Prochlorococcus marinus XMU1402: one gene and its partner. The protein of the gene in region 1 binds, or shares a complex with, the protein of each later gene. Links are inferred from orthologs where the notes say so. Each region holds a gene or a part of one and is shown in the gene's direction. Other genes may lie near its edges.

Region 1 (4,408 bases):
GTAGTAATACTGTCAATGGAAAATGCAAAATCAGTAATTGAAAGAAGCGCTACAACCCTTAAGAACTTAAAATTTTTTTTATTAATATCTGACCCGTTTTCAGCGTTTTCAATATCTGAATTTAAAAAAACATTAGAGAAAAATAAGTATATTAAATAAAAACCAGCAAAAACCCTAATAAGAATAAATTTTAGAAGAACATTGGATAATATGATAAGAATAATTCTAAATAATAAAGATATTGTTATGCCAATATTTAAGGCTCTTGACCTTAATTCTGTACTGTCGAGGGATTTAGTAAGAGAAGCTAGTGCGACAGCATTATCAGCCGACAATAATAATTCTAGAGCAATTAATATTGGTAAAAGTGTAAAAATTTCGGACCAACTGTCTACCTGATCTAGTGTTGGTATAAATGAATTTATTGCGGCTGAATCCATCGAATATTATTCACAATCAGTATAAAATCTAATATAATGGATCGGTTATTTGTAATCAAGATTGATAACTATAAATGAGTTTAAATACTTTGGTTGATTATATTTCGAACTCACAAATTACTTCTGAATTAATAAAAAGAATTTCAAAAAAAAATGAATTAAATATTGTTGGTTCAAGTAGATATGCAAAATCAATAATCCTAGATAGTATTGCAAAAAAAGAGAAAAAAAATATATTACTAATTTGTCCTAATGTAGAAATTGCCTACAAATGGATTGGTTATTTTGAAAGTATAAATGATAAAAAAGTTTTATATTATCCTCCAACAGAACATCTACCATACGCATCAATTAATAAATCCAAAGAGATTGAATTTAGTCAGCTTACAGTTTTATCCAAATTAATAAAAAAAGAGAGAAAGGAACTTAATATCGTTATATCAACAGAGAGATCACTACAACCTCATCTATTAAATAAAAACTTATTTATTGAAAACAAGTTAGATTTACAAAAGGGTGTTCGAATCGAGATTCAAGAATTAGCAAAAAAACTTACTTTGCTGGGCTATACAAAGGAAAATGTAACTTCAACAGAAGGATTTTGGAGTAGGAGAGGGGAAATAATAGATATTTATCCTGTCAATAATGAGTTTCCTGTAAGATTAGAATTTTTTGATAATGTAGTTGACAAGATAAGAGAATATGATCCCCATTCGCAGAAAACATTAGAAAGTATCAATAATATTGAAATAATACAGGCTGGGTTGGATTTGCTAATAAAAGACAAGTTAAATAATTTATCTAAGAATAGTATTTTTAATTCAGAAGATATAAAAAAAAATAATCTTGATCGTTATTTAGGAATAATTGAAAAAGAACCATCAAATATAATAGATTTTATAAATAGGGAAACAATTCTTGTAATTGATGAATTAGAAGATTGTAAAAAATTTGCTAATAATTGGTATCTAGATTCAGAAAGTAATTTTGATAATTGTTCTTATGAAATAAATGAGAACCTTAAAAATAATGATATTAATTTAGAGGCCAAACCTAATTTGCATTTAAAGTTAGACGAAATATTAAATTCACTAGAAAATTTTAATTTAATAAAATTATATGAATTTGAATCTAAGGACAATATTGAAAATAGATTTTTATTAAACGATAAAAGATTAAATTCATACTCTAAAAATATAGGAAAATTATCAAATGATATAAATAAAAATATAAAAAACAAAGAAAAAGTATGGATATTATCAGCACAGCCATTGAGAACTAAGACTTTACTATTTGAGCACGAATGTAATACAAACTTCTTAAAAAATCCTGATGATATTGATGAAGCATTTAAGTCAATTAACAACTCAACCCCTTTAATTATAAAAAATAAGAACAATTATGAAATTGAGGGTTTTTATCTTCCTATGTGGAAAGTTGTCCTCATAACAGATAAAGAATTATTTTCACAACAATATCTTTTTAATAATGTATTCATAAGAAGAAAAAAAATAAGTGTAAATTCAAATATAAATGTTAACAAGATTACTCCAGGTGATTTCATAGTTCATAAAAATCATGGAATAGGAAAATTTTTAAAAATAGAAAAAATAAATATAACTGGAGACGCAAGAGATTATCTAGTCATTCAGTATCAAGATGGGAAGATAAGTGTTGCCGCTGATCAACTCAGTAGTGTTAACAGATATAGATCAAGCGGAAAAATAAAACCAAAAATAAATAAATTAGGAGGGACAGAATGGGAAAGAATAAAAGATAGAAATAAGAAACAAATCAAAAAAGTTGCTGTAGATATCTTAAAACTTTATGCGAAAAGAGAAAAATTAAAGGGGCACATTTACCCAGAAGATGGTCCTTGGCAAGATGAATTAGAGGAATCATTCCCTTATCAACCAACACCAGATCAAATTACTGCTGTAAAAGAAATAAAATCTGATATGGAAAGCGATAAGCCAATGGACAGGTTAGTTTGTGGAGATGTAGGATTTGGTAAGACAGAGGTCGCTGTTAGGGCCATATTCAAGGCAATTACATCAGGCAAGCAGGTAATATTACTAGCACCTACAACAATCTTAGCTCAGCAACATTGGAGAACAATAAATAATAGATTTTCACCTTATCCAATAAAGGTTTCATTACTCAATAGATTCAAAACTCCCAATGAGAGAAAGGAAATTTATGCAGGGTTAAAAAATAACAAAATTGATCTAGTAGTTGCTACCCACCAAATATTAGGCAAAGAAATCGAAATAAAAAACTTAGGACTACTTGTTATTGATGAAGAACAAAGATTTGGAGTAAGACAAAAAGAAAAAATTAAAAAAATAAAAACTAACATAGATGTTTTAACTCTCTCGGCAACTCCAATTCCAAGAACTCTTTATATGAGTTTATCTGGACTGAGACAAATGAGTTTACTAAATACTCCACCTCCATCAAGAAGATCAATAAAAACATATTTATCTGAAATAGATATGGATGTTATAAGAACTGCAATTAACCAAGAACTTGATAGGGGAGGTCAAATATTTTATGTTCTTCCAAGAATTTCTGATATTGATCAAGCTGTAAACAAATTAAAAAATATGTTTCCCAGCTTAAAATTTATTGTTGCTCATGGACAAATGAATGAAACAGAGCTTGAAAATGCAATGATTGCCTTTAATAATGGAGAAGTAGATCTAATGATATGCACAACAATAATTGAAAGTGGATTAGACATCCCTAAAGTAAATACAATAATTATTGAAGATTCTCACAAATTTGGGCTTTCACAACTTTACCAACTTAGAGGAAGAGTTGGTAGAAGCGGTGTACAAGCACATGCTTGGTTATTTTATCCAAATATAAATAAAATTAATAATGCTGCAAAACAAAGATTGAAAGCGATAAAAGATTTTTCGGAACTAGGAAGTGGATACGAACTTGCAATGAAAGATATGGAAATAAGAGGTGTTGGAAGTTTACTTGGAGAAGAACAAAGTGGAAAGGTTAATGCTATTGGATATGATTTATACATAGAAATGCTCCATGAGGCTATTTCAGAAATAAGTGGGCAAGAAATACCTGAAGTTAGCGATACACAAATAGATCTCCCAATAAATGCATTTATACCTGCAACATGGATATTAAATAGGGTAGAGAAACTTGAGGCTTACAAATCTGCTACTGAATGTTCAAATAATAATGAATTAACTGAATTAGCTACGGACTGGGTTAATAGATATGGAACCTTACCTCAACCAGTCGAGTCCTTAATTATGATCATGAGACTAAAACTTCTTGCAAAAAAATGTGGTTTTAGTAAGATCAAACTCAAAAAGCCAAACATCTTGATAGAGACCAAATTAAAAAATTCTACTTTTAAAATTCTTAAAAATTCTTTAGCAAGTAGTGTTCAAAATAAATTTAATTTTGATGAAGGAGAACAATTATCAGTCATAACGATAAGGGGATTAGGAGTAACTGAAATTCAAAATCAAATTGATCAACTAATCTTGTGGTTTGGATCTTTTGAAAGAGAAATAAAGAATTTCGATAAAGAACTTCTTATTAAAAGAGAATAAATTATTAAATTATTGTATAAAACACGCGAAAGAGTTTGATTTCGGTTAGGTTTAAAAAAATTTTTTTGTTTTTATGGGAGAATATATAGACGTCGGAATTCAAACTACTATTTTACCTTTATCAATTATTGTTTCGTCAATTTTACTTGGCATATATGCCCTATTTGGAGAAGAGACAGAAAATGATGATGATGATTCTGACTCTGGAAGTGGTGGTCTAATGCAGCCTATTTGAGTTTATTTATAAATTATTTGTTTTGACTTCCTCTTAGAGATCCTAAATAATCTATAAATAGAACCTATCATTAAAATAAGAGCAGTAAAAGAAGAGACAAAAATAAATACCACCAAGAATATTTCATAAATATATGAGAAAAGATC
Region 2 (3,771 bases), on another replicon or contig:
TAAGTTTCTTGTTTTCTGCTAATCCTGATCAGAAGCTTGCTCCATTATCAAATGTTATTTCAGGTGGAGAAATGTCAAGATTCTTATTAGCTATAAAATCTAGTATTTCAAAAAAACCAAATACTTTCTTTTTAGATGAAATTGATAACGGTTTAAGTGGTAAATCTTTACTTTCATTGGTTGAGCTAATTAAAAAAATTTCTAATGATCAACAGGTTTTATGTATTACACACCAGCCTTTCTTGGCTGCTGGAGGATTAGCTCATTTTAAAGTTAATAAAAACGTTATTGATGGAATAACTTATACTTCAATATTAAAACTAAATACAAAAAAACAAAGAAAACATGAATTAATGGAACTGATTGGAGGAGGTTCTGCCGAAGTAAATGAATATGCTTCTAGACTTCTTGATCAAGCTGCTGCATAAAATAAAAAAAATTCTACTATAATAACTTTTTTAAACCATAATTAGATTTAAACATGGTTATAAAAACTGATAATAATTTTGATCAAGATAATTCAATTGTTATTAGGGGAGCTCGTCAGCATAATTTAAAAAATATTGATCTTTCTTTACCAAGGAATAAATTTATTGTTTTTACAGGAGTCAGTGGAAGCGGTAAAAGCTCTTTAGCCTTTGATACGATTTTTGCTGAAGGTCAAAGAAGATATGTTGAAAGTCTTTCAGCGTACGCAAGGCAATTTTTAGGTCAAGTAGATAAACCAGATGTAGACAATATAGAAGGATTATCCCCCGCTATTTCAATTGATCAAAAATCAACAAGTCATAATCCTCGATCAACAGTTGGAACAGTAACAGAGATACAAGATTACTTAAGATTATTGTTTGGTCGTGCTGGTGAACCGCATTGTCATCATTGTGGAATTCCAATTGCGCCACAAACAATTGATGAAATGGTTGATCAAATTCTTTTATTGCCAGAAGGAACAAGATACCAATTGTTGGCTCCTGTAGTAAGAGGGAAGAAAGGAACTCATACAAAATTAATAAGTGGACTTGCGGCTGAGGGCTTTGCAAGGGTAAGAATAAATGGCGAAGTAAGAGAACTTGCTGATAGTATTGAATTAGATAAAAATCAAATTCATAATATCGAGGTAGTAGTTGATAGACTAATTGCAAGGGAAGGAATACAAGAAAGATTAAATGATTCTCTACAAACTTGTCTTAAAAGAGGGGATGGCCTAGCAATAGTTGAGGTTGTTCCAAAAAAAGGAGAAAATTTACCTTCTAACTTAGAGAGAGAAAAGCTCTATTCAGAAAATTATGCATGTCCTGTACATGGTTCTATTATAGAAGAACTTTCTCCTAGACTATTTTCCTTTAATAGCCCATATGGAGCGTGTCCAGACTGTCATGGGATTGGTTATTTAAAAAAATTTACTGCCGATAGAGTTATACCTGATCAAACATTGCCTGTTTATGCTGCAATAGCGCCTTGGAGTGAAAAAGATAATACTTATTACTTCTCTTTACTTTATTCTGTAGGTCAGGCGTATGGTTTTGAATTAAAAACTCCTTGGAAAGATTTAAGTGATTTTCAAAAGAAAGTACTACTTTTGGGATCAGATAAACCAATATTAATTCAAGCTGACAGTCGTTTTAAAACTTCTAGTGGTTTTGAAAGACCTTTTGAAGGAATTCTACCGATATTAGAAAGGCAATTGAATGAAGCTAATGGAGAATCAGTAAAACAAAAATTAGAAAAGTACTTAGAATTAGTCCCCTGTAAGACATGTTCTGGTAAAAGATTGAGACCTGAGGCTTTGGCAGTTAAACTTGGCCCATATAATATTACTGATTTAACTTCAATAAGCGTTTCTGAAACTTTAACTCAAATAGAACGCATCATGGGATTAGGTAAGACGAAGAAGGAAAATATATCTTTATCAGAAAAACAAAAGCAGATAGGTGAATTGGTGTTAAAAGAGATTCGTTTACGTTTGAAGTTTTTAATTAATGTTGGTTTAGATTATTTAACTTTAGATAGACCTGCCATGACTTTGTCTGGCGGAGAAGCTCAGCGTATTAGATTAGCTACGCAAATAGGTGCTGGCCTCACTGGTGTTCTTTATGTCTTAGATGAACCAAGTATAGGTTTACATCAGAGAGATAATGATAGATTATTAGAAACATTAAAAAGCTTAAGAGACCTTGGCAATACTTTAGTTGTTGTTGAACATGACGAAGATACTATGAAATCTGCAGATTATTTAGTAGATATTGGTCCAGGTGCAGGTATTTACGGTGGGGAAATTATTGCTAAAGGATCATATGAAGATGTTTTGAAATCAGAGAGATCACTAACTGGGGCTTATCTTAGTGGTAGGAAGTCGATTCCTACTCCAAAAGAACGAAGATCCTCTGTTAAAAAAAGTTTAATTTTAAATAGTTGTTCAAAAAATAATTTAAAGAATATATCTGTAGAATTTCCATTAGGCAGACTAATTTCTGTAACTGGTGTCAGTGGTAGTGGGAAAAGTACTTTGATAAATGAACTACTACATCCTGCCTTGTGTCATTCTCTTGGATTAAAAGTCCCTTTTCCTCAGGGGGTAGGCGAGTTAAAGGGTATAAAGGCAATTGACAAAGTTATCGTTATTGATCAATCTCCAATAGGGCGAACACCAAGATCAAACCCTGCTACCTATACAGGTGCCTTTGATCCCATAAGACAAATATTTACTGCCACTGTGGAAGCCAAAGCGAGGGGTTACCAGGCTGGGCAGTTTAGTTTTAATGTGAAAGGTGGAAGATGCGAAGCGTGCAAAGGTCAAGGAGTTAATGTCATTGAAATGAATTTTTTGCCTGATGTGTATGTTCAATGTGAAGTATGTAAAGGAGCTCGATTTAACCGAGAAACTCTTCAAGTTAAATACAAAGGGTTTAATATATCTGATGTCCTAGAGATGACTGTTGAACAAGCTGCAGAAACTTTTTCTGCAATACCTCAAGCTGCTGATAGGTTATCTACATTAGTAGATGTAGGATTAGGATATGTCAAATTAGGCCAACCTGCTCCTACATTATCTGGAGGAGAGGCTCAAAGAGTTAAGTTAGCTACAGAATTATCTAAAAGGGCTACTGGAAAAACTCTATATCTGATTGATGAACCAACTACAGGTTTAAGTTTTTATGACGTTCATAAGTTAATGGATGTGATACAACGTTTGGTAGATAAAGGGAATTCTGTGATTGTTATCGAACATAACTTAGACGTAATTAGATGTTCTGATTGGATTATTGATTTAGGACCTGATGGAGGAGATAAAGGTGGCGAAATCATTGTAGAAGGTATTCCTGAAGATGTAGCGAAACATCCTACAAGTCATACAGCAAAATATCTTAAAAAAGTTCTTAAATAAAATTTGTTGTATTTCTTTGTATTTTTAATTATCTGAGTAAAATGAAAGTTTTGTTTTTAGAGGTATTATTCCAGTCACCATCTAATTTTTTTAAAATTTTATGTATAAAAAAAATAAAAATCATAATTCTTTCTTAATATTTCCTTTGGAAATTCAGCTTATTTGTATTAAAGGCCGTTGATCGGAGGATTTGCTGAATGAGGTTTAAATTTTTACATTTACATTTACACGGTCTTATTCGCTCTAAAAATCTTGAATTAGGCAGAGATGCAGATACAGGAGGACAAACACAATATGTTTTAGAGTTAGTTAAAAGTTTGGCTAACACTTCAGAAGTTGATCAAGTAGATTTAGTGACTCGTTTAGTTAATGATCCTAAAGTAGAT

The links.
Region 2: the proteins of mfd (region 1) and uvrA are in contact, whole or in part, in a crystal structure (PDB 4DFC), measured with the Escherichia coli proteins. The link is inferred for Prochlorococcus marinus XMU1402 from one-to-one orthologs.

Annotation. Positions count from the first base shown.
Region 1 is NZ_JAAORD010000001.1:908,158-912,565, forward strand. The notes cover bases 151-4,227. They hold mfd (transcription-repair coupling factor), read left to right. Parts: upstream 151-514; coding sequence 515-4,027; downstream 4,028-4,227. Other genes in these bases: HA141_RS05180 (TerC family protein), read right to left, coding at 151-440; HA141_RS05190 (hypothetical protein), read left to right, coding at 4,101-4,227. Outside these bases: more of HA141_RS05180, read right to left, coding at 1-150; more of HA141_RS05190, read left to right, coding at 4,228-4,262. UniProt on the Escherichia coli protein: Couples transcription and DNA repair by recognizing RNA polymerase (RNAP) stalled at DNA lesions. Mediates ATP-dependent release of RNAP and its truncated transcript from the DNA, and recruitment of nucleotide excision repair machinery to the damaged site.
Region 2 is NZ_JAAORD010000002.1:627,726-631,496, reverse strand. Bases 146-3,585 are described here. They hold uvrA (excinuclease ABC subunit UvrA), read left to right. Parts: upstream 146-481; coding sequence 482-3,385; downstream 3,386-3,585. Other genes in these bases: HA141_RS09605 (glycosyltransferase), read left to right, coding at 3,583-3,585; HA141_RS09615 (AAA family ATPase), read left to right, coding at 146-428. In the rest of the region: more of HA141_RS09615, read left to right, coding at 1-145; more of HA141_RS09605, read left to right, coding at 3,586-3,771. UniProt on the Escherichia coli protein: The UvrABC repair system catalyzes the recognition and processing of DNA lesions. UvrA is an ATPase and a DNA-binding protein. A damage recognition complex composed of 2 UvrA and 2 UvrB subunits scans DNA for abnormalities.